Regions from separate parts of the Micrococcus sp. SL257 genome, predicted to be linked through region 2. Evidence: riboswitches for the same ligand, from Rfam matches in the RefSeq annotation. Region 2 holds a riboswitch; each other region holds the start of a gene.
What was found. Region 2 has a riboswitch for thiamine pyrophosphate ahead of OVA32_RS03595 (thiamine ABC transporter substrate-binding protein). Riboswitches for the same ligand answer to the same signal wherever they lie in the genome.

Region 1 (7,591 bases), 1.2 Mb from region 2:
GCCCGAGGCCGCAGCGGCGGAGGTGCCGGACGCCGTCGTGCGCGTGGGCGGGGCCGTGCACGAGGTGCGCGGCCCGCGCGTGACGACCCGCGCCTCGCACGGCACCGGCTGCACCCTCTCCTCGGCCCTGGCCACGCTGGCCGGGGCGGGCCTGAGCTGGGACGACGCACTCGAGCGGGCCAAGCCGTGGCTGGCCGACGCGATGCGGGCGGGGGAGGCGCTCGCGGTCGGGGACGCCTCGCGGCCGACGTGGCACGGGCCCGTCGACCACGGTCATGCGCAGCGGGGCTGAGGGCGGGACCTCCGGGCTTCGACACGTTCGAGGCGGGAAATCCGGCGAATACGCACCTCGGGACGTCCCATGAGGTCGATTTCCCGCCTCGAATGCCGGTGACCCGGACCTCCCGCTCCGCTCGAGCGTCCGGGTCCGCAGAACCCAGAAGAGCCGGACCACCGTGTCGCCACGGGGGTCCGGCTCTGTTCGCTCGTGCCCCCGGCAGGATTCGAACCTGCGGCCTTCTGCTCCGGAGGCAGACGCTCTATCCCCTGAGCTACGGAGGCGGGGGTCGCGACGCGTCGAGCGCGTTGCGGACTCGTCGACTCTACACCATCAGGACGGCCCGTCCGTGACCTCCCCGCGGGGCGCGTCAGCCGGGCAGGCCCGCGCGCAGGGTCCGGGCCGCGGCCTCGGGGTCCTCGGCCTGCGTCACGGCGCGGACCACCACGATCCGTTCCGCCCCGGCCGCGCGGACCTCGGGCAGCCGGTCCGCGTCGACGCCGCCGATGGCGAACCACGGCCGCGCCCCCGCCGGGTCCTCCGCGTCCAGGCGTGCGGCGAGGGTCGGCAGTTCCAGTCCGACGGCGGCCCGGCCCGGCTTCGTGGGCGTCGCCCACACCGGCCCCGTGCAGAAGTAGTCCAGGCCGTCCTCCGCGCGGGCGCCGCGCACCTGCGCCTCGGTGTGGCACGAGCGGCCGAGCACCACGTCCGGGCCCAGCAGGGCGCGGCACTGCGCGGTGGTCAGGTCGGTCTGGCCCGTGTGGAACACGTCCACCCCGGCCAGGGCGGCGACGTCGGCGCGGTCGTTGGCGGCCGAGAGCGCCCCGTGCTCCCGGGCCAGCGGGACGAGCGTGGCGAACGCGGCCAGCTCGACCGCCACGTCCACGGCCTTGTCCCGCACCTGGATCACGTCTACTCCGCCGCGGAACGCCGCCGCGCAGAAGTCGGCGAACGCGGCCGTGTCGAGCGTGCCGTCCGGGCGCAGGAACCGCTGCAGGTCGGTGCAGACGTACAGCCGGGAGGCGGCGAGGCGGGCGCGGCGGCGCGCGCCGGGGCCGGTGCCGCCGTCGTCGCGGCCGGCCGCGGTCATCAGGAGCGGATCGGGGGAGTGCATGCGCCCACTGTGGCAGACTGGCCGCTGTTCCATGGGAGCCCGGGCCGCACACGCCGGGCTGAGAGGGCCGCAGGGGCGCACCGCGCCGGCGCGGCCGACCATCACCACTCGATGCGGGTCATGCCGCCGTGAGGAGGACCGGTCCGTGCACGTGGCCGTCGTCGGGGCCGGGATCATCGGCCTCACCGCCGCCGTGCGTCTGCGTGCCGCAGGCCACGCCGTCACCCTGATCGCCCCCGAGCTGGACGCCGCCGGGCGCCCGCACGCCGTGGCCGGGGCCACCCACGCCGCGGCGGGGATGCTCGCGCCGCTCGCCGAGACCCAGTTCAGCCAGGACGACCTCGCCCCGCTGCTGCAGGCCGGCTGGGAGGCCTACCCGGCCCTCGTGGACCTGCTCGCCGCCTTCACCGATGTGGAGACGGGCTTCCTCGCACAGGGCGCCTGGATCGTGGCCGCGGACCCCTCGGACGCCCGCGCCTGGGACCACGTGCTCGAGCACGCCTCGATCCTCGGTCGCCGGGTCGAGCCCGTCTCCGTCCGCGCGCTGCGCCGCGCCGAGCCCGCCCTGGCCCCGGGCCTGGCCGCCGGCTTCGACGCCCCGGACGACCATCAGGTGGACCCGCGACGGCTCGCCGCCGCCTGCGTCGCCGCCCTGCGCGCCGAGACCGGACCCGACGGCGGCCCGCTCCCGGTCGGCGCCGGACCCGCCGCCCGGTTCGTGGCCGGACGCGTCACCGCCGCCGGCCCGGAGGGCGAGGGGGTGCGCCTCACGCTGGCCGACGGGGGCGTCCTCACCGCCGACGGCGCGGTCCTCGCCGCGGGCCTGGGCCACCGCGGGATCGGCGGCGCGGCCACCGCCGTCGAGGTCCCGCTGCGCCCCGTCCACGGCGACGTGCTGCGTCTGCGGGTGCGCCCCGAGCAGCTGCTGCCGGGGGAGTCGCACCTGATCACCCGCACCGTCCGCGGCCTCGTCCACGGGCGCCAGGTCTACCTCGTGCCCCGCGCGGACGGCACCCTCGTGGTCGGCGCCTCGGCCCGCGAGGACGGCCTGGCCGGCACCTCCGCCGGGGCCGTGCTGGACCTGCTCGCCGACGCCGCCGCGATCCTGCCCGCCGTCCGCGAGTGCGAGCTGGTCGAGATCACCACCGCCGCCCGCCCCGGCACCCCCGACGACGCCCCGCGCGTGCTCGCCGTGCCCGAGGCTCCGGGCGCCGTCGTCGCCACCGGCTTCCACCGTCACGGGATCCTGCTCGCCCCCTGGGCGGCCGGGCGGATCCTCGAGCTGCTGCACGCCCGCCTGAAGGAGATCGCATGAGCACCCTCCCCCTGACCCTCAACGGAGAGCCCGCCGAGCTGGCCGTGGCCACCGTCCGCGACGTCGTCGCGCACGTCACCGGGCGCGCGATCGGCGAGGACGGCGCCGCCGCGGATGGGCGGCGGCTCGGCGTGGCCGTGGCGGTCGGCGGCGAGGTCGTGCCCCGGTCGGCCTGGGCCACCCGGGAGCTGGCCGCCGGGGACGAGGTCGACGTCGTCACCGCGGTGCAGGGGGGCTGAGCGATGGCCGAGCACCGCACCCCGCCCGCCGCCCCCGCGATCCCGCCGCTGCGGATCGGCGGCTACGACCTGGCCTCCCGGCTCATCATGGGCACGGGCGGCATCACCGACCTGACCGCCCTCGAGGGCGCCCTCGTCGCCTCCGGCACCACGCTCACCACCGTGGCGCTGCGCCGCTGGTCCGCGGACACCCGTGACGGCCTGGTCGCGCTGCTGGACCGCCTCGGCATCGACGTGCTGCCCAACACCGCCGGCTGCTACACCGCCCGGGACGCCGTGCTCACCGCCCGGCTCGGCCGGGAGGCGCTCGAGACCGACCTCGTGAAGGTCGAGGTCATCGCCGATGAGCGCACCCTGCTGCCCGACGTCGTCGAGACCCTCGAGGCCACCGAGCGGCTCGCCGCCGACGGCTTCACCGTCCTGGCCTACACCTCGGACGACCCCGCCATGGCGCTGCGCCTCGAGCAGGCCGGCGCCGCCGCCGTCATGCCGCTGGGCTCGCCGATCGGCTCGGGGCTGGGCATCCTCAACCGCGCACACCTGGAGCTGATCGTCTCCCGCGCCTCCGTGCCGATCGTGCTCGACGCCGGCGTGGGCACCGCCTCGGACGTCGCCCTGGCGATGGAGGCCGGCTGCGACGCCGTGCTCGCCGCCTCGGCGATCACGCGCGCCGCCGAGCCCGCCCGCATGGCCCACGCGTGCCGGCTCGCGCTCGAGGCGGGCTTCCACGCCCGCCGTGCCGGGCGCATCCCGCGCCGCGAGCACGCCCTGGCCTCCTCGCCGATGGCCGGGCGGGTCACGGCCGAGGAGGACGAGCGGTGACCGCCGCCCTGGACCCCGCCGCCCGCGAGCCCCGCGACCTCACCGCGCTGTCCGACACCCAGCTGGAGCGCTTCGCCCGCCACCTGAGCCTGGACGGCTTCGGCCCCGAGGCCCAGCTGGCGCTGCTGCGCTCCCGCGTCCTCGTGGTCGGCGCCGGCGGCCTCGGGGCGCCCGTGCTGACCTACCTCGCCGCCGCGGGCGTGGGGGAGGTCCACGTGATCGACGACGACATGGTGGACCGCTCCAACCTGCACCGCCAGGTGATCCACGCCGAGGCGGACCTCGGCCGCCCCAAGACCGCCTCCGCCGCCGCGACGATGCGCGGCCTGCACCCCGAGGTGCGCGTGGTCGAGCACCGCGAACGCCTGACCGCGGCCAACGCGCTCGAACGGGTCGGCGCCGTGGACCTCGTGCTCGACGGCACGGACAACTACGCGACCCGCTACCTCGTGGCCGACGCGTGCGAGATCGCGGGCGTGCCCGTGGTGTGGGGCGCGATCCTGCGGTTCGCGGGGCAGGTGAGCGTGTTCGCCCCGGGCGGGCCGCTGTACCGGGACGTGTTCCCGGAGCGGCCCGAACCCGGCGAGGTGCCCTCGTGCGCGCAGGCCGGAGTGCTCGGGGTGCTGCCCGGGATCATCGGCTCCCTCATGGCGGCCGAGGCGATCAAGCTGCTCTCCGGGGTGGGTGAGCCCCTGGTCGGGCGGCTGCTCTCCGTGGACGCCCTGACGATGCGCTTCCGTGAGCTGCGGCTCGTGCCCGACCCCGAGCGGACCCCCGTGACGGACCTGTCCGCCCACGCGGACCAGGCCCCCCGCCCGGACGACGCCGGCGCCCCCGGCTCGGCGGAGGCGTGCGGCGCCGCGGGCGGGGAGATCGCCCCCGCCGCGCTGGCCGCCCTGCTCGCCGACCCCGCCCGGGCCGCGTCCCTCACCCTGCTCGACGTCCGCGAGGACTGGGAGCGCCGCCTGCGCCGGGTTGAGGCCCCCGCGACGGTGGCCGATCGGCACGTCCCGCTCGAGGCCGTCCTCGCGGAGCCGGCGGCCCTCGCGCCCGGGCAGGACCGCGTCCTGGTGGTCTACTGCGCCGCCGGAGCCCGGTCGGCCCGGGCGCGGGACGCCGTCGTCGGGGCCGACCCGAGCGCCGGCGGGCGCGTCCTGTCCCTCGCCGGCGGCCTCGCCGCCTGGCCCGCCTGACCCCCACCCCGACGAACCCTGCGAGATGGCCCCCACCGCGGGCCGGAGGGGGCCATCTCGCAGGGTTCGTTCGCACGCGCACGGGCGCGGCGGCCCTTCCGTAGACTTGCGCGGGTGAAGCCCGAAGACCTCTCCGCCCTGCTGTCCGCTGTCCTCACCGACGCCGTCGATGCCGGTGACCTCCCCGCCGCGCTGCGGGAGGAGATCACCCCCGCGCGCGTGAAGGTGGAGCGACCCCGCAGCCGCGAGCACGGCGACTGGGCCACCAACGTCGCCCTCCAGCTGGGCAAGAAGGCCGGGATGGCCCCGCGCGACCTCGCCGGGCTCGTAGCCGAGCGCCTGACCGACAAGCCGGGCATCGCCGCCGTCGACGTCGCCGGCCCCGGCTTTCTCAACGTCACCCTGGACGCGGCCTCGGCCGGCGCCCTGGCCCGCGAGATCGTCGAGGCCGGCCCGGAGTACGGCCGCAACGACGCCCTGGCCGGGCACACCGTGAACATGGAGTTCGTCTCCGCCAACCCCACCGGCCCGCTGCACATCGGACACACCCGCTGGGCCGCGCTGGGCGACGCGATCGCCCGCCTCCTGCGCGCCTCCGGCGCGGACGTCACCGCCGAGTACTACGTCAACGACGCCGGCAACCAGATGAACGTGTTCGCCGACTCGGTCCTCGCCCGCCTGCACGGCCGCGACGTCCCCGCGGGCGGCTACCCGGGCGCGTACGTGCAGGAGCTGGCCGACGCCGTCGCCCTCGAGCACCCGGACGTGCGCGAGCTGACGGACGAGGCCGCCCGCCCGGTGGTCCGCGAGGCCGCGTACCGGCTCCAGATGCAGGACATCAAGGACACGCTCGCCGCCTTCGACGTGCACTTCGACGTGTTCACCTCGGAGCAGACGCTCCACGACTCCGGCGCGATCGACCAGGCCGTGCAGCGGCTGCGCGAGCAGGGCCACATCGAGGACCGCGAGGGCGCCGTGTGGCTCAAGACCACCGACTTCGGCGACGACAAGGACCGCGTGCTCATCCGCGCCAACGGGGAGCCCACCTACTTCGCCGCCGACGCCGCCTACTACCTCCACAAGCGCGACCGCGGCTTCGAGGAGAAGGTGTACCTGCTCGGCGCCGACCACCACGGCTACGTGAACCGCCTCAAGGCGATCGCCGCCGCCGCCGGCGACGACCCGGCGACGAACATCGAGATCCTCATCGGCCAGCTCATCTCGGTCAACGGCGCGAAGCTCTCCAAGCGCGCCGGCAACATCATCGAGCTCAAGGACCTCGTGGAGTGGCTCGGCCGCGACGCCCTGCGCTACGACCTGGCCCGCTACCCCGCGGACTCGCCCCTGACGATCGACCCCGAGCTGCTGCGCTCCGCCACGAACGACAACCCCGTCTACTACGTGCAGTACGCCCACGCCCGCGCCTCGGGCGCGGCGCGCACCGCGCAGGCCCACGGCGTGGACCGCTCCGAGTTCGACGCCGCCCTGCTCACCCACGCCACCGAGTCGGAGCTGCTGGCCCAGCTGGCGGAGTTCCCGGCCGTCGTCGGCGCGGCGGCGCGCCTGCGCGAGCCCCACCGCGTGGCCCGCCACCTCGAGGTGATCGCCGGGGCCTACCACTCGTGGTACGCCGCCTGCCGCATCGTGCCCATGCCCACCGACGACGGGACGCCGCGTCCCGTGGAGACCCTCAACCGCACCCGCCTGTGGCTCAACGACGCCACCGCCCAGGTGCTGGCCAACGGTCTCGGCCTGCTCGGCGTGACCGCCCCGGAGAAGATGTGAGCGCCCGGATGACGACGCCGCAGCCCGCCCCCGCCTCCCCGCTCGCCCCCGCCTGGCTCCCCGCGCCGGGGGACCCGGACGCGCTCGTGCCCGGCCTGTGGGCCGCCGGCGTGGACCGCGCCGCCGACGGCGAGCTCACCGTCCAGGGCCTGCGCGCGAGCGCGCTCGCCGCGGAGTTCGGCACGCCGCTGCTCGTGGTGGACGAGGACGACTTCCGCGCCCGCGCCCGCGCGTTCCGCGAGGGCTTCGACGCCGCGTTCGCCGACCTGTGCGGGGGAGCGGACGTCTACTACGCCGGCAAGTCCATGCTCACCCTCTCCACCGCCCGCTGGGCGGCCGAGGAGGGCCTGCGCGTGGACACCGCCTCCGGCGGCGAGCTGGCGATCGCGCTGGCCGCCGGCGTCGACCCGGCCCACATCGGCCTGCACGGCAACAACAAGTCGGACGCCGAGCTGCGCACCGCCCTCGAGGCGGGCGTGGGCCGGATCATCGTGGACTCGCTCGACGAGCTCACCCACCTGGCCGCGCTCGCGGCCGAGGTCGGCCGCCGCGCCCCCGTGATGCTCCGGCTGACCCCGGGCGTGCACGCGCACACCCACGACTTCATCGCCACCGCGCACGAGGACCAGAAGTTCGGCCTCTCCCTGGCCCCGGCCTCCACCGACCGGGACGGCAACGTGGCCGGCCGCTCGCCGGCCGCCGTCGCCGTGGCCGCGGCCCTGGCGGCCGAGTCGATCGACCTGCTGGGCGTGCACTGCCACATCGGGTCCCAGATCTTCGAGGCCGAGGGCTTCGGGCTGGCGGCCGGACGCGTGCTCGAGTTCCTCGCCGAGGTCAAGGCCGAGC
Region 2 (7,591 bases):
GTCACAGGTCAAACCGCCGCGGCTTCCTGTCAGACGCCTATGCTCGATGGACATCCCCTCGCCGCGCGCCCGCGCGTCGCCGCCGTCTTCCCAGGAGCCCGTCCGCCATGGCCGCCGTCGACCCCGCCCCCACCGACGCGCGGGAGCGCCGGGACCTCGTCGTGCCCGTGCCCGGACCCGAGGACCCGCCCGAGCGGGCCTGGCTCGTCCTGCCCCACCGCCACCCGGTGCCGACGCTGCTGGAGGAGACGCGGGACGCCGTCGTGGGCCTGGCCGAGACGCTCGCCGCCGTGCTGCCGGTCACCGTGCTCGCCCACCCGCGCGACGCCGGGGCGGCGCGGCTGGTGCCCCCGGAGGTGGACCTGTTGCGCGCGCCCGTGGGCTCACCGCTGCTGGGCCGCACCGGGCCGAGCTTCGTCCGCCGCCCCGAGGGCCTGGCCGCCGTCGCCTGGCGCAGCGCCGCGGGACTGACCGGGACCGGGCCGCTCGACGGCGCGGCCGCGACGGCCGTGGCGGAGGCGGCGGGACTGCCGCTGCTCACCCCCCTGCTGCGCGCCCCGCGCGGGGCCTGGGTGAGCGACGGCGAGGGGACGGCCGTGGTGGCCGCGGACCCCGTGCTGGACGGGCGGATCAACGGCGCGTGGACCCCCGGCCAGGTGGCCGCCGAGTTCGCCGCCCTGCTGGGGATCACCCGGGTGCTGTGGGTGCCGCCGGCACCGCGGCCGGACACCGGGCCGTGGGGCGGGCCCGGCCACCTGGCCTCGTGGGTGCGGCTGGGGGGCGACGGCGAGGCCGCCGTGCACTGGCGCGGCGACCGGTTCCACCCCGAGCACCCCTACGCGGCGGCGGCGCTGCGCTTCCTGCAGGGCGCCGACGACGCCGCCGGCCGGCCCCTGCGCGTGCGCACGGTGACCGGGGCGGCGCAGCCCGCCGCGTACGACCCGGCCGAGCGGGGCCCCCGCTCCCTCCTGGACACGCTGCCGCTGGGCGCTGCGGTGCTGCGGCCGGCGTTCGAGGACGCCGCGGGCGAGGAGGCCGCAGCCGCCGCGTGCGCGGCACTGCACCCGGGGCTGCCCCAGCTGTCGTTCCCCGCCCCGCCGCTGCTGCGGCTGGCCGGCGCGCTCAACGACCTGGTGCTGCTCCAGCCCCGCCCGTGACCTCGTCGGTCGCGGGGCCGTCGTCGTCCCCGCCGTCCGTCGGGGCGCGGTCCTCGTCCTTCCCGTGCGCGTCCGAGCGCCAGGCCGCCGGGCGCAGCCGTTCCAGGAGCGAGGACTGACGGCGCTCCATCCCCTTCAGGTCCGAGGCGATGAGCGCGTTGATCCAGCGGGCGTTCGGGTCGGCGTCGATCAGCACGGCCTTGGCCAGCAGCGTGCAGGGCAGCGCGAGGATGGCGCCGAGCGGGCCGAGGACCCAGGCCCAGAAGAGCAGGGAGAGGAAGCTGACGGTGGGGATCACGCCGATCGCGTCGCCGGCCACCTTGGGCTGGATCACGGACTGCAGCACGAAGTTCAGCACCGAGTAGCTGACCACCACCCACAGGAAGTCGGACCAGCCGCCCGCCGCCAGGCCCAGGACGGCCGGCGGCAGCAGGCCGATGATGAAGCCGATGTTCGGGATGTAGTTGGTGAGGAAGCTGAGCACGCCCCACACGAGCGCGAGCGGCACGCCGATCAGCATGAGGGCAATCACGTCCAGCACCGCCACGATCAGGCCGAACACCGTGGTGACCACCCAGTAGCGGCGCACGCCCTGGGCGAACTCGACCAGGGCGTGGCCGAACTCGTGGCGGGCGGTGCTGAGCAGGCGGACGCGGCGTTCGACGTCCATCGAGTCCATGGCCAAGAAGAACATGCCCATGATCACGGTGACGAGCAGGCCGAAGACCGCGTAGACGTTCGTGGCGATCTTCGTGATGGCGCTGACGGCCGTCCCGGTGACGGCGCTCATGTCGATCGAGGCCAGCTGCTGGGACACCATGTCCGGGGTCACGCCGCGCTCGTTGAGCCAGTGCGAGACGTCCAGGACGATCTGCTGGAAGCGGTCCGCGTACTTGGGCAGCTCCGCCACCAGCTCGAGGCCGGACCACACCATCATGCCCCCGAACACGGCCATCACCGCGACGACCAGCAGGACGGTGGTGGCGGCCCCGAGCACGGGGTGCAGGCCCCGGCGGATGAGCCAGGCCTGCAGGGGGTAGGCCACGATCACGAGGTTCAGCCCCAGGAACACAGGCGCCGCGATGGAGGCGATCCCCTGGAAGAACTGCACCACCAGCACCAGGCCCGCGAGCGTCAGGACGATCACCAGCATGCGCGGCCACATGCGGTGGGGGCGGCGGATGTCCCAGTCGGAGGCGGGGCTGGACGAGGCGGGCGGCGGGGTCACCCCCGCGGGCTGTGCGGCGCTCACGCGGGCAGTCTATGCGCGGGCCGGACGGGGTAGGGTCGGGACCAGTCCACATCGACAGGGGAGCGCCCGCGCGGCGCTGAGAGTGCGGTCCGCCGCAGACCCTCGAACCTGCTCCGGTCCGCACCGGCGAAGGAAGTCGAGTCTCCCGGTCGACGTCGTCCCGGGATTCCGGTGGCGGCCTCGTCCCGGCCCCTCTGCCGTCCCAGAGGAGAACCGCCATGTCCCGCACCCCGCACCGCGCCCTCGCCGCCCTCTCAGTGGCCGCCCTCGCCCTCACCGGCTGTTCGGTGTCCGGCTCGTCCGGCGACGGGGCGTCGTCGTCCGCCGCCGGCGCCGGCGGCGAGCCGACGACGGTGACGATCATGACGCACGACTCGTTCAACCTGCCCCAGGAGCTCGTCCAGAAGTTCGAGCAGGAGTCCGGCTACACCCTGAAGACGACGGCCCCCGGCGACGCCGGCAGCGTGGTGAACCAGCTCCTGCTGGCCAAGGACGAGCCCACCGTGGACGGCGTCTACGGCGTGGAGGACCACTCGGCGCACCGCCTCGTCCGCGAGGGCGTCGTCGCCGAATACACCCCGCAGGACCTGCCCGCCTCCGCACAGGACCGGATGGTGGAGGACCGCATGACCCCGGTGGACCAGGGCCAGGTGTGCTTCAACACGGATCCGGCATGGTTCGAGGCCCACGACGTCGAGGCCCCCACCTCGATCGACCAGCTCGACGACCCCGAGTACGCGAAGCTGACGGTCGCCACCTCCCCCGTGGCCTCCTCCCCCGGCCTGGCGCTGCTCGCGGCCACCACGGAGAAGTACGGCGACGACGGCTGGCAGGACTGGTGGCGGGGCCTGATGGAGAACGGGGGCAAGGTCGCCGACAGCTGGTCCGACGCCTACAACTCGGACTTCTCCGGCGGCGAGGGCAAGGGTCGGTTCCCGGTGGTGCTCTCCTACTCCTCCTCCCCCGCGTTCGCCCCCGAGACCGAGGTGATCGAGGACTCCTGTACCCCGCAGGTCGAGTACGCCGGCGTGCTCGAGGGCGCGAAGAACCCCGAGGGCGCGCAGGCGTTCGTGGACTTCATGCTCACCGAGGAGGTCCAGTCCGCCCTGCCCGAGTCGATGTACATGTACCCGATCGACGAGTCGGTGCAGCTGCCCGAGGAGTGGGCGCAGAACGCGCCGCTCGTCGAGGACGCCATCACCCCGGACCCCGCCCGCATCGACGAGCGCCGCGAGGACCTGCTGAAGGAGTGGACCGCCCTGGCCGAGGCCTCCCGGCGCTGATGTCCGCGCTCACCGAGGTCGCGGCCCCCGGCACGGACCTGCCGCGCCGGCGGGCCCGCGGCCGGGGGGACGGGCTCGGCCCGTGGTGGCTGGTGGCCGCCGTCCTGCCGGTCGCCTTCCTGCTCGTCTTCTTCGCGTGGCCCGTGGCGGCCATGCTCTGGCGCGGGATCGGCGGCGACGCCGACGCGTTCACCGGCGCCGTGGACCTCACCGCCTTCAGGGAGACCCTCGCCCGCGAGCGCACGTGGCGCATCCTCGGCCAGACGCTCGGCATGGCCGCCGCCGGCACGGTGGTCTCGGTGGCGCTCGGCCTGCCGACCGCGTTCGTGCTGCACCGGCGTCGCATCCCGGGGCGGGCCGTGCTCCGCGCCCTCGTGCTCGTGCCGTTCGTGCTGCCCACGGTGGTGGTCGGCGTCGCGTTCCGCGCCCTGCTCGCCCCCGGCGGACCGCTCGGCTTCACCGGGCTGGACCAGACGACCACCGCCGTCGTGCTGGCCATGGTCTTCTTCAACGTGTCCGTGGTGGTGCGCCAGGTGGGCGCGCTGTGGAACGCGCTCGACCCGCGCCAGACCGAGGCCGCCCGCACCCTGGGCGCCTCGCCGTGGCGGGCGTTCCGCACCGTGACGCTGCCCCAGCTCGCCCCGGCGATCGCCGCGAGCGCGGCGCTGGTGTTCCTGTTCTGCGCGTCCGCGTTCGGCATCGTCCAGACGCTCGGCCGGCCCGGCTACGGCACGCTCGAGTCGGAGATCTGGGTGCAGACCTCCGTCTACCTGGACCTGCGGACCGCGGCGGTGTTCTCCGTGCTGCAGTTCGCGGTGGTGCTGGCCGCCGTCGTGGTCTCCGGCGTGACGGCGGCGCGCACCCAGCGGGCGCTGCGCCTGCGGGAGACGCCGCCGGCCCGGCTCACGCGCGCGGACGCGGTCCCGGTGGCCGTGATGCTCGCGGTGGTGGCGCTCGTGGTGGCGCCGATCCTGACGCTCGTGGTGCGCTCCTTCCACACCCGCCACGGCTGGGGGCTGGGCAACTACCGGCTGCTGTCCACGAGCGCGGGCAGCGGGTTCGTGGGCGGGTCGACGCCGGCCCAGGCGCTCGAACAGTCCCTGCGGGTGGCCGTGGACGCCACGCTCGTGACGCTCGTGGTGGCCGTGCCGCTGGCCCTGCTGCTGACCCGGCCCTTCCGTTCACGCGCGGCGCTGGTGGCCCAGCGGGCCCTCGACGGCGCCCTGCTCCTGCCGCTCGGGGTGTCCGCGGTGACCGTGGGCTTCGGCTTCGTCGTGTCCCTGCGGGCCGCGTTCCCGGAGCTGGCGGCCTCGGGCGTGCTCGTGCCACTGGCCCAGGCGGTGGTGGCACTGCCGCTCGCGGTGCGGGCGCTCGTGCCCGTGCTCGCGGCGGTGGACCCGCGGCTGCGAGAGGCCGCGCGCACCCTCGGGGCGGGCCCGTGGCGGGTGCTGGCCACGGTGGACGGCCCGTTCCTCGCGCGCGGCGTGGGTGTGGCCGCGGGCTTCGCGTTCGCGGTGTCCCTGGGCGAGTTCGGGGCCACGAGCTTCCTGGCGAGCCCGTCCGCGCCCACCCTGCCGGTGCTGATCGCCCGGCTGCTGGGCCGGCCGGGCGCGGACAACTACGGGATGGCGCTCGCGGCGGCCACGGTGCTGGCCGTGCTGAGCGCCGGGATCATGCTGGTGTGCGAGCGGCTGCGCCCCCGGGGCCCGGCCGGGGCGGGAGGTCTGTGATGACGCCGACGACGACGGGGGCCTCCCTCCGGCTCCGGGACGTGGCGATCCGCTATCCGGACGGCTCCACCCCCGTGCGGGGGACGGACCTGGACGTGGCCGCCGGGGAGATCGTGGCGCTCGTGGGCGCCTCCGGCTCGGGCAAGTCCACCATCCTGCGCGGGATCGCCGGGCTCGAGGACGTCGTGGCGGGCACGGTGGAGCTCGACGGGCGGGACGTGGCGGCGGTGCCGACGCACCGCCGGGGCGTGGGGATGGTGTTCCAGGACGGGCAGCTGTTCCCGCACCGGACCGTGGGCCGGAACGTGGCGTACGGCCTCGAGTCCGCCGGCTGGGACCGGGCCCGGCGGCGGGCACGCGTGGCCGAGCTGCTGGACCTGGTGGGCCTGACCGAGCTCACGGACCGGCCCGTGCAGCGACTCTCCGGTGGGCAGGCCCAGCGCGTGGCGCTCGCCCGGTCGCTGGCCCCGGCCCCGCGGGTGCTCCTGCTGGACGAGCCGCTGTCCGCGCTCGACGCGGACCTGCGCCGGCGCCTGGCCGAGGACATCCGGGCGGTGCTGCGGGCGGCGGGGACGACCGGCGTCGTCGTCACCCACGACCTCGCGGAGGCCGCCGTGATGGCCGACCGCACCGTGCGCCTCGGTGCGGGGGGACGCATCGCGGCGGAGGAGGACGGCCCGGCGGTAGCCTCTCAGGCATGACCCCGCCCGCACCCCGCCCCCGGCTGACCGCCCAGGACGTGGTGGACGCCGCCGTCGGGATCCTGCAGGACTTCGGCATGGGCGACCTGTCCATGCGGCGCGTGGCCGGGGTGCTGGGCGTGCAGGCCTCCGCGCTGTACTGGCACGTGCCGGACAAGCAGTCGCTGCTGGCGCGGGTGGCGGACCGGATCGTCGCCGAGGCGGAGGAGACCGTGCGCGCCCGCCGCGTCACGGACCTGGCGGGCCGCGCCGAGGCCGCGGAGGCCGCCCTGCTGCGGCACCGGGACGGGGCGGACGTGGTGCTCTCCGCCCTCGCGCTCGGGCTGGGCGGCCTCGGCCTGCACCGTCTGCTCACCGAGGCGGCGGACACCCCGGAGGACGGGGAGCGGGCCCTGGCGCTGCTGCTGGGCACCGTGTCCCTGCGGCAGCAGCGCGCGCAGGCGCAGGCGCTCGGCGTGCCGACCGGCCCGGACGTGCAGCGGCACCGCACGGACCCGCTCTGACGCCTCGTCCGACGCGGCCGCGCGGGAGGCCGAGGAGAGGAGACCTGCCTCCTCACAGGTACGCTCGGTAAGGTCGCCCAGAGCAGAACAGGTCGGGACGGGTCGTCCCCTTCGTCCACGGCGATCCCGCCCGACCGCCACAGGACCAGCATGGCCCGCCGGACCCGGCTCACAGTTCCGGCGCGGTCCCCTTCGACACAGCCGGCGAAGCCATGGGAGCACGGATCAACCACCCGCGGACGGTCGTGGACCGGACGCTGCATCACGACGTCGAGCCCGCACACCCCGCGGCGCTCGTCGACGTGGGCTGGGACTTCCGTGGCCCGGGCGCCAAGGCGGAGGAGCAGCACCGCCCGCTGCGCGTGGTCCGTGCCCGCCGGCCTCGGGGCACCCCGCGGGACCGGAACGGCGTCGACCTCACGCGCACCGGCCCCGTCGTCCCCCGCCCCTCCCCGCCGCGCACCCGGATCCGCCGGGACGGCGTCCGCGTGGTGGCCAGCCCGCTGGCCATGCTGCCCGGCGTGGACCACGGCCCCGCCCTCCGCCTGGACCTGCATCCGACGACGGGGGGCATCGTCTACGTGGCCCGCGAGCTCGAGCTGCGCGAGCTCGGCGACGACGTCCGCGGCCACGTCTACACCGGGATGGTCGGCACGGCGCATCTGAGCGTCTTCTGGTCCACCGTCACCGTCGACCTGCCACCGGAGCGCCCGGTGATCGTGCGGCTGCGCTCGGACCGGGACGCCGAGCTGCTCTCCCTGCTCGAGGTCCTCGCCCCCGTGGACACGCGCGTGGTCTCCTACCGGCTCGACGAGTCCCCCGTGGGCACGCAGCGCTCCAGCTACCTGCTGCCGGACGTGGACCCGGAGACGGTCGCCCAGACGGGCGCGGCCCGGATCCCGCTCGAGGCCATCGAGGCCGCCCAGGAGGAGGAGGACGCGCTGCGCCGCTCCTCCGGCGTCTTC
Region 3 (7,591 bases), 1.2 Mb from region 2:
CCTCTTCGCCACGAGCCGAGAAGGTGGGTGTCCACGACCCCGGCGGCCTCCATCAGGGCGAAGCACGTGGTCGGCCCCACGAATCGGCAGCCGTGCGCCTTCAGCGCCCTCGCGAGCGCGCGCGACTCCTCCGAGGCCGAGGGGACCTGCGCCACCGTCTCCGGCCGTGGGGTCGCGGCAGGCTGGTGCGCCCAGACCAGCCCCGCCAGACCGCGGGCCGGCCGGTCGCCGTCGCCGTGCCAGGCGGGGCCCGCGCCGGGGGAGCCCGGGTGCAGCGGGGTGAACCGCTCGCCGCGCATCCCGACGACGGCCTGCGCGTTCGCGATCGCCGCCTCGATCTTGCGCCGGTTCCGGATGATGCCGGGGTCCGCCAGCAGCGCCTCGACCTCCGCGTCCCCGAACGCCGCGACGGCGTCCGCGTCGAAGCCCGCGAACACCTCCCGGAACCGGGGCCGCTTGGCCAGGACGGTCCGCCAGCTCAGGCCCGACTGGAACGCCTCGAGGACGAGGCGCTCGAACAGGCCCCGCTCGTCCGTGACGGGCAGGCCCCACTCCGTGTCGTAGTACTCCCGCAGCAGCGGATCCCGTGCCGCCCACGGCGGGCGGGCCCGCCCGTCCTCACCCACGACGACGCCACTCGGCGGCGCCTGTCGCCCGCCCGCCGGTGGGTCCTCGGCGAGGGTGGAGACGGGGACGGGGAGGCCGTCGTCGGCGTGGTGCGCGCTCATGCATCCGAGCCTAGGAGCGGCCCCGGACATCCGGAGCCGGAACGCGACGCCCGGGGACGCAACGCCGTCTGCCGACACCTGTGCAGGAGGCACGGTCGGACCTCGTCACTCGAGCCGCCCGGCCCGCAGCCGCCACGTGTGGTCGCACCGGGCCGCCACGGCGGGGTCGTGCGTGACGACCACGATCGCCCGCTCCGGCTGGGACATGGAGCGGAAGAGCCCCATCACCTCGTCGGTGCGCTCCTCGTCCAGGGCGCCCGTCGGCTCGTCGGCGAGCAGCAGGGAGGGCCCCATGATCACGGCCCGGGCGATGGCCGCACGCTGGCGCTCGCCGCCGGAGAGTCGGCCGACGGGGTGGTGGAGACGGTCTCCGAGTCCGAGCCGCGTCAGAAGCTCGGCGGCCATGGTGCGGCGCTCCCGCTTCGAGGTGCGCGGCCGCGCGTAGAGCAGCGGCAGGGCCGCGTTGTCCACGGCGGTCGCCCGATCGATGAGCAGATGGTCCTGGAGCACGATGCCGCACGTCCGGTTCCGGTAGGCGTCGCCGTCGGACGACCACGGTGCCGGCAGGCTCCGCCCGGCCACACGGATGCTCCCGGCGTCCGGTGTGTCAAGGCAGGCGAGGAGCCGCAGCAGGGTCGACTTGCCGGACCCGGAGGGTCCCATGATCGCATGGACGCCGCCCCCGGGGACCTGGAGCGAGACGCCGCGGAGCACGGGGACATCCCCGGCGGGGCCGCGGTAGGAGCGGTGTACGTCGTGCACGGTGAGCAGGGACATCACACGGTCCTTTCGACGAGTGCCGCCGTGCGGACGGCCCGGTGCAGCTGGCGGAGGGGATGACGGGTGCACGCAGCGGCGATCGCCAAGACGACCGCCAGCCCGACCACGACGACGGCAGGCGCCGGACGCAGTCCGCCCGCTTCCGAGGCGATGCCGAGGCCGAGCAACGATCCGAGCACGGCCGGAATGCCCCATACCGCGGCCACGGATGTGGCGATCCGGAGCCGGATCAGTCGTCTGGGCGCCCCGACCGTCAGGTGCGCCAGCCACGTGGGCGTGAGTCGACGGGTCATGGTCGTCAGGAGGCTCACCACCGTCACGACGGCGCTGGCAAGCCCGGCGGTGTAGGCGGTGACCATGAGCGCGGCACCGCGGGCTTCTCGGGCGATCGGAGACCTGGCCGAGGCGATCGGGGCCAACTCGGCGACCACGCCCGTCTCGTCCTCGAGGACGTCGAGTGCCGCTCTCACCTCGGAGGCCGCGTCCTGGCGTGCCACGACGGAACCGTAGACCGCCGCGAGCTGGGCCGGTTCGATCAGGCCGGCCATGGTCGTCGTGCTGGTGACGATGACGGGCGACTCACCCAGGGGCCAGAGGGATCCGTCGGCCCGCGGCGCGGCCGCGTCCCCGGGGAGTGGGCCGGCATAGCTGTGGGGTGTGGACCCCACGTACACGGTGCCGCCCGGTGCCCCGGAGGTGATCGCGGCGGGAGCGAAGTACACACCCTCGGCGGGACTGACGGCAGCAGCGGCGCCGAACTCCCGGGCCAGACCAGGCGTGGCGATGACCGCCCCCTGCAGCCGGGGGTCCTCGATTCCGATGGCGTCCGTCACGAGGAAGGCACGGGGGTCGACTCCGTCGACATGGGCGGCGAACGCCCGGGAAACGGTGTCGACGGCGCGGGGGTGGAGGTCGGTCGTGACGGCGGGGTCCAGGATCCTGGCTGTCACCAGGCCCGACGACTCGGCGTCCTCGAGCACCTCGAGCGCCGTGGTCACCCCGCCGGCGACGCCCAGGGCCAGTCCGAACACGACCGACGCCACGGTCGTGTGCAGCAGGGACAGGAACAGCAGTCCGGGCGTGTCGAACAGGTCGCGGAGGCCGTCCGCAACGGCCCGCATGGCTGCCGTCATGCGTGTGCCCTTCGGACCCAGAGGGTGGACAGGGTCGTGCTGAGGATGAGGATGGCGTCCACGACGAGCACGGCGGACCAGAGGAGAGCGGTGTCCCCCGTGAGCCCGATCTCCGCGTCCCACCGGGGCCATGCCACGAGCCAGACTCCGCCGGCACTCGCGGCGGCGGTCGCCCAGGCGAGCATGGCGGGCCGGACACCGAGCCGGGCCGCTCGCAGCGGGGAGGCACCGACGAGGCGGTGCGAGGTGACGGCAGGGAGCAGTCGACTGCGCAGGGTCGTGCGCCAGACGACCTGTGCGCCCAGCAGGGCGAAGCCGGCGAGCACGGCGAGCAGGGGCACATGGACACTGCGTCGCATCGCTGCCTCCCACGGCGGCGGGAGCGGGACGACGTCGACGACGACACCGGCCCGCCGCAGCGATTGGACGAGCTCGCCGAGCTGGGCCGGTGAGCCGCCGATCACACCTGTCAGGGACGAACTGTCGGGTGTTAGGAACGGGACCAGGAGGTCTGCTTCGGCGGCGCGATCCGGCGCGGAGGAGAGGTCTCGGACGACGACCCGATCGACGTCCGGCCAGCTCAGCTCGCCCGCAGCGGCACGTGCGGCGAAGGGGGAGGTGCTGGGGACGACCGCGGTCGGGGCGACGCCGTCCGGGAGCACGCCCAGAGCAGGTCGGCCGGCGAGGGCCGTCACGTGGGGGTTCGTGGAGGTGGCCGCGGAGCCGGAGTCCGGGCCCGTCAGCGACGTCCGGATCATGGGCCAGGCCTCGCTAGCGGGGAATGCCGAGATCTCGTACACCGTGCCGTCCATGCGCCAGCGGTCCTCCTTCTCCACCCCGACGTAGGACGCGAGGAGCGCTGCTGTTCCGAGCGTGATCAGGAGAAGGAGGAATCTCGAGACGAGCATCCGGGTCATCACGGCTGGCCCGAGGAGAGCTGAGCGGCTGGATGATGCCTCACCTGGGAAGTGCCCCTGGGGTGCGGACCGGCGGGGTCATGTCGACTTTCACGTCATATTCCCTCCACTCAATTCCTGTGGGCGGATGGGACACGCATCACAGGGGGCCTGCCGGAATAGTGAGCCCAGTGTGTGTGAGTCAAGAGGCATCACCACTCGATCGACCACCGAGCGCACTGCCCCGTCCGTGGGGCCGCGCCTTCGCCGTCCCGGAGGGCCTTGTCCTGGCGATCGCGTCATGACCTGGTGGCGGCCCTCAGGTCATGACGCGATCGTCAGGTGGCGCAGGGGCGGGCCATCCCGCCCCACCTCACCCCGCGTCCCGGCCTCAGGCGTCCGAGGCGGTGCGGATCGTCGGCTCGGGCAGGTACACGGACCCGCCGGCGGCCCGGAACTCCGCGGACTTGGCGGCCATGCCGGCCTCGGCGATCCGCGCCTGCTCGGACGCGCCGCCGAATTCGCTGCGGATGTCCTGGCTGATGCGCATGGAGCAGAACTTCGGCCCGCACATCGAGCAGAAGTGGGCGGTCTTGGCGGGCTCGGCCGGCAGCGTCTCGTCGTGGTACTCCTCGGCGAGCTGCGGGTCCAGGCCGAGGCCGAACTGGTCGCGCCAGCGGAACTCGAAGCGCGCCTTGGACAGGGCGTCGTCGCGGTCGCGGGCGCCGGGGTGGCCCTTGGCGACGTCGGCGGCGTGCGCGGCGATCTTGTAGGTGATCACACCCGTCTTCACGTCGTCCCGGTTCGGCAGGCCCAGGTGCTCCTTGGGCGTGACGTAGCAGAGCATCGCGGTGCCGTAGCGGGCGATCTCGGTGGCGCCGATGGCCGAGGTGATGTGGTCGTACGCCGGGGCGATGTCCGTGACGAGGGGGCCGAGCGTGTAGAACGGGGCGCCCTTGCACAGCTCCTGCTGGCGCTCCACGTTCTCCCGCACCAGGTGCAACGGGATATGGCCGGGGCCCTCCACCATGACCTGGACGTCGTACGCCCACGCCCGCTCCGTCAGCTCGGCCAGCGTGTCGAGCTCGGCGAACTGGGCGGCGTCGTTGGCGTCGGCCACGGAGCCCGGCCGCAGGCCGTCGCCCAGGGAGAACGCGACGTCGTAGCGCGCGAAGATCTCGCAGAGCTCGTCGTAGTTCTCGTAGAGGAAGTTCTCCTTGTGGTGGCCCAGGCACCAGCCGGCCATGATCGAGCCGCCGCGGGAGACGATGCCGGTCACGCGGTCCGCGGACAGCGGCACGTGGCGCAGCAGCACGCCGGCGTGCACGGTCATGTAGTCCACGCCCTGCTCGCACTGCTCGATCACGGTGTCGCGGAAGATCTCCCAGGTCAGGGCCTGGTGGTCGCCGCCGACCTTCTCGAGGGCCTGGTAGATCGGCACGGTGCCGATCGGCACGGGGGAGTTGCGCAGGATCCACTCGCGGGTGGTGTGGATGTCGTCGCCCGTGGACAGGTCCATCACGGTGTCCGCGCCCCAGCGGGTGGCCCACTGCAGCTTCGAGACCTCCTCGGCGATCGACGACGTCACCGCCGAGTTGCCGATGTTCGCGTTGACCTTCACGGCGAACGCCTTGCCGATGATCATCGGCTCCGACTCGGGGTGGTTCACGTTCGCCGGGATGATGGCGCGGCCGGCCGCGACCTCGGAGCGCACCAGCTCCACGTCCACGCCCTCGCGCAGGGCGACGTAGCGCATCTCCGGGGTGATCTCGCCGCGCCGGGCGTAGTGCATCTGGGTGACGCGCGCGCCCTCCTTGGCGCGCAGCGGGGCGCGGCGCTCGCCGGCCCACTCCTGCGAGGCGGCGCCGCGGCGCACGGCCGAGCGGCCGTCGTCGAGCAGGTCGCGCTCGCGGCCCTCGTACTCCTCGACGTCGCCGCGGGCGCGGATCCACTCGGCGCGCTGGGCGGGCAGGCCGCGCTCGGGCACGGAGCCCGGGCCCATGGTGCGGTAGACGGTCAGGGGCGCGTTGGGCGTGCCGTCGGGGGAGTCGTCCTGGTGGACCTCGGTGACGGGCACGCGGATGCCGTGCTCGGCATCCTCGAGCCAGCCCAGACGGTGCGTGGGGTAGTTCTCCTCGGCGACGACCTCGGCCGTCGACTCGGCTGCGGGCAGGGGGGTGTGCTCGGAAACGGACATGGCCGCGGCTCCTTCTTCCTTCGCCGGAATGACCCGGACAGGTTCAGACGGTCTCCGGGCGGCGTCAGCCCGGTCTCAGCCCCGTGCCGTGGGGCTCCCGTGGGATGCGAGCGACCCTAGCACGTCCCCTGCGGGGCCTCACCGCCGTCGGCAGCGGCCATGCGGCGGGCCGCTCAGGCGCGCGCCGCGCGGGCCGCCCGCCGGCGCACCGTGGTGCGCTCGACGATCCACGTCACGATGAGCATCACGATGATGACGATGCCGGCGTACCCGAGGACGGGGTAGACGGTGCCCACGAGGTCGGAGAAGCCGACGCTCGAGAGCAGGGTGGCGGCCAGGGCAGTGACGACGGCGATGGCCCAGCCCGGCACGCGGCGCATCGAGGACAGCAGGGCGATCCGCTCCACACCGCCGTACAGGCACGAGACCGCCGTCGTGAACTGCGCCAGCAGCAGGACGACCGTGTACAGCAGGGCGGCCCAGCCGCCGATCATCGCGGCCAGCTCGACCATGGGCAGCTCGGCACGGCCGATGAGCTGGGCGTGGACGGTCAGCGCGGCCATCACCGCGCCGGCCATCACCACGAGGCCCAGTGCCCCGAGCCCGGCCCCGGCGACGAGGGAGCGGCCCGACGAGGAGCTCTCCTCGCCGATCGGGGCGAGCACCGCGTAGGCCAGCTGGATGTTGAAGGCCACGTACAGCACGCCCGAGAGCCACCACTGGTTGATCAGCGGGGACGAGGTCACGAGCGCGGCGACGTCGTCCACCGCGGCCCCCGGGTTCGCCAACCCCCACACCGCGACGCCGACGGCGACCACGATGATCAGGGGGACCACCACGGCCTGGACGCGCACGAGGCCCGTGATGCCGGCCAGCACCGAGACCACGCAGACGGCGGCCATCACCAGCGAGCCCACGAGCGAGGGCAGCCCGAACGCGGTGTGCACCGCCGCCCCGGCCCCGGCCAGCATGATCACCAGCGTCCCCAGCAGGGACGTGGTGATGCACAGGTCCGCGAACCAGGTGGGCACGCGCGACGTCGTGGGGTTCACGATCCGGTGGATGTCCGTGGTCCGCAGCTTCTGCGCCAGCCGCAGCACGATCACCGCGAGCAGGAAGAACAGCGCGCCGGCGATCACGAGCGCCCCCGTGCCGCCCCAGAGGCCGAAGCTCACGAAGTACTGCAGGATCTCGTTGCCCGAGGCGTACCCGGCGCCGATGGTGGTGCCGATGAACGTGGCGGCGATCCCGAGCGGGGAGGTCGGCCGCAGCGGCGCCGACTCCTCGGCTCGGCCGGGGTGCGCGGGGGAGCTCTCTGTGACGTGGGACATGCGACTACATTCTCATGGGCGGGATCGGCCCGGCCCGGGCGGCCGATCCGCCCCGACCCGAAGGAGCCCCCGCATGACCCCCGCCGTCCCCCGTGTGCTCAGCATCGCCGGCTCCGACTCCGGCGGCGGCGCCGGTGTCCAGGCCGACCTGAAGACCATCGCCGCGTGGGGCGGCTACGGGATGACCGCGATCACCGCGATCACCGCCCAGAACACGCAGGGCGTGCAGGCCGTCCACCCGCTGCCGGTGGACGTGGTGCGCGCCCAGCTCGACTCGGTCGCCGCCGACATCGCCGTGGACGCCGTGAAGATCGGCATGCTCGGCACGGTGGAGCTCATGCGGGCCGTCGCCGGCTGGCTCGAGGAGACCCGGCCCGCCGTCGTCGTGCTGGACCCGGTCATGGTGGCCTCGAGCGGGGACGCCCTCACCGCGGTCGGCGACGACGACGGGCGCGCCGCGTGGGCCCGGCTGCTGCGGGTGGCGCACCTGGTGACACCCAACCTGCCCGAGCTGGCCCGGCTGACC

Region 1: it holds a riboswitch for thiamine pyrophosphate, as region 2 does, so the genes downstream of both, OVA32_RS09185 (FAD-dependent oxidoreductase) here and OVA32_RS03595 (thiamine ABC transporter substrate-binding protein) in region 2, are expected to answer to the same signal.
Region 3: it holds a riboswitch for thiamine pyrophosphate, as region 2 does, so the genes downstream of both, thiC (phosphomethylpyrimidine synthase ThiC) here and OVA32_RS03595 (thiamine ABC transporter substrate-binding protein) in region 2, are expected to answer to the same signal.

What each region holds. Positions count from the first base shown of each region.
Region 1 covers NZ_CP113053.1:1,977,931-1,985,521, reverse strand. Annotated here, with positions in the region: gene thiD (bifunctional hydroxymethylpyrimidine kinase/phosphomethylpyrimidine kinase) at 1-292, shown strand, start outside; tRNA gene OVA32_RS09195 (tRNA-Arg) at 489-561, opposite strand; gene thiE (thiamine phosphate synthase) at 648-1,391, opposite strand; TPP riboswitch at 1,413-1,543, shown strand; gene OVA32_RS09185 (FAD-dependent oxidoreductase) at 1,537-2,706, shown strand; gene thiS (sulfur carrier protein ThiS) at 2,703-2,945, shown strand; gene OVA32_RS09175 (thiazole synthase) at 2,949-3,767, shown strand; gene moeB (molybdopterin-synthase adenylyltransferase MoeB) at 3,764-4,960, shown strand; gene argS (arginine--tRNA ligase) at 5,075-6,745, shown strand; gene lysA (diaminopimelate decarboxylase) at 6,754-7,591, shown strand, end outside.
Region 2 covers NZ_CP113053.1:754,792-762,382, reverse strand. Annotated here, with positions in the region: gene OVA32_RS03605 (agmatine deiminase family protein) at 108-1,157, shown strand; gene OVA32_RS03600 (AI-2E family transporter) at 1,123-2,409, opposite strand; TPP riboswitch at 2,456-2,561, shown strand; gene OVA32_RS03595 (thiamine ABC transporter substrate-binding protein) at 2,628-3,692, shown strand; gene OVA32_RS03590 (ABC transporter permease) at 3,692-5,422, shown strand; gene OVA32_RS03585 (ABC transporter ATP-binding protein) at 5,422-6,123, shown strand; gene OVA32_RS03580 (TetR family transcriptional regulator) at 6,120-6,626, shown strand; gene OVA32_RS03575 (RNase H family protein) at 6,839-7,591, shown strand, end outside.
Region 3 covers NZ_CP113053.1:1,985,632-1,993,222, reverse strand. Annotated here, with positions in the region: gene OVA32_RS09230 (DNA-3-methyladenine glycosylase I) at 1-728, opposite strand, end outside; gene OVA32_RS09225 (ABC transporter ATP-binding protein) at 834-1,505, opposite strand; gene OVA32_RS09220 (hypothetical protein) at 1,505-2,641, opposite strand; gene OVA32_RS09215 (hypothetical protein) at 2,638-3,558, opposite strand; gene thiC (phosphomethylpyrimidine synthase ThiC) at 3,929-5,734, opposite strand; TPP riboswitch at 5,731-5,845, opposite strand; gene OVA32_RS09205 (membrane protein) at 5,908-7,065, opposite strand; gene thiD (bifunctional hydroxymethylpyrimidine kinase/phosphomethylpyrimidine kinase) at 7,139-7,591, shown strand, end outside.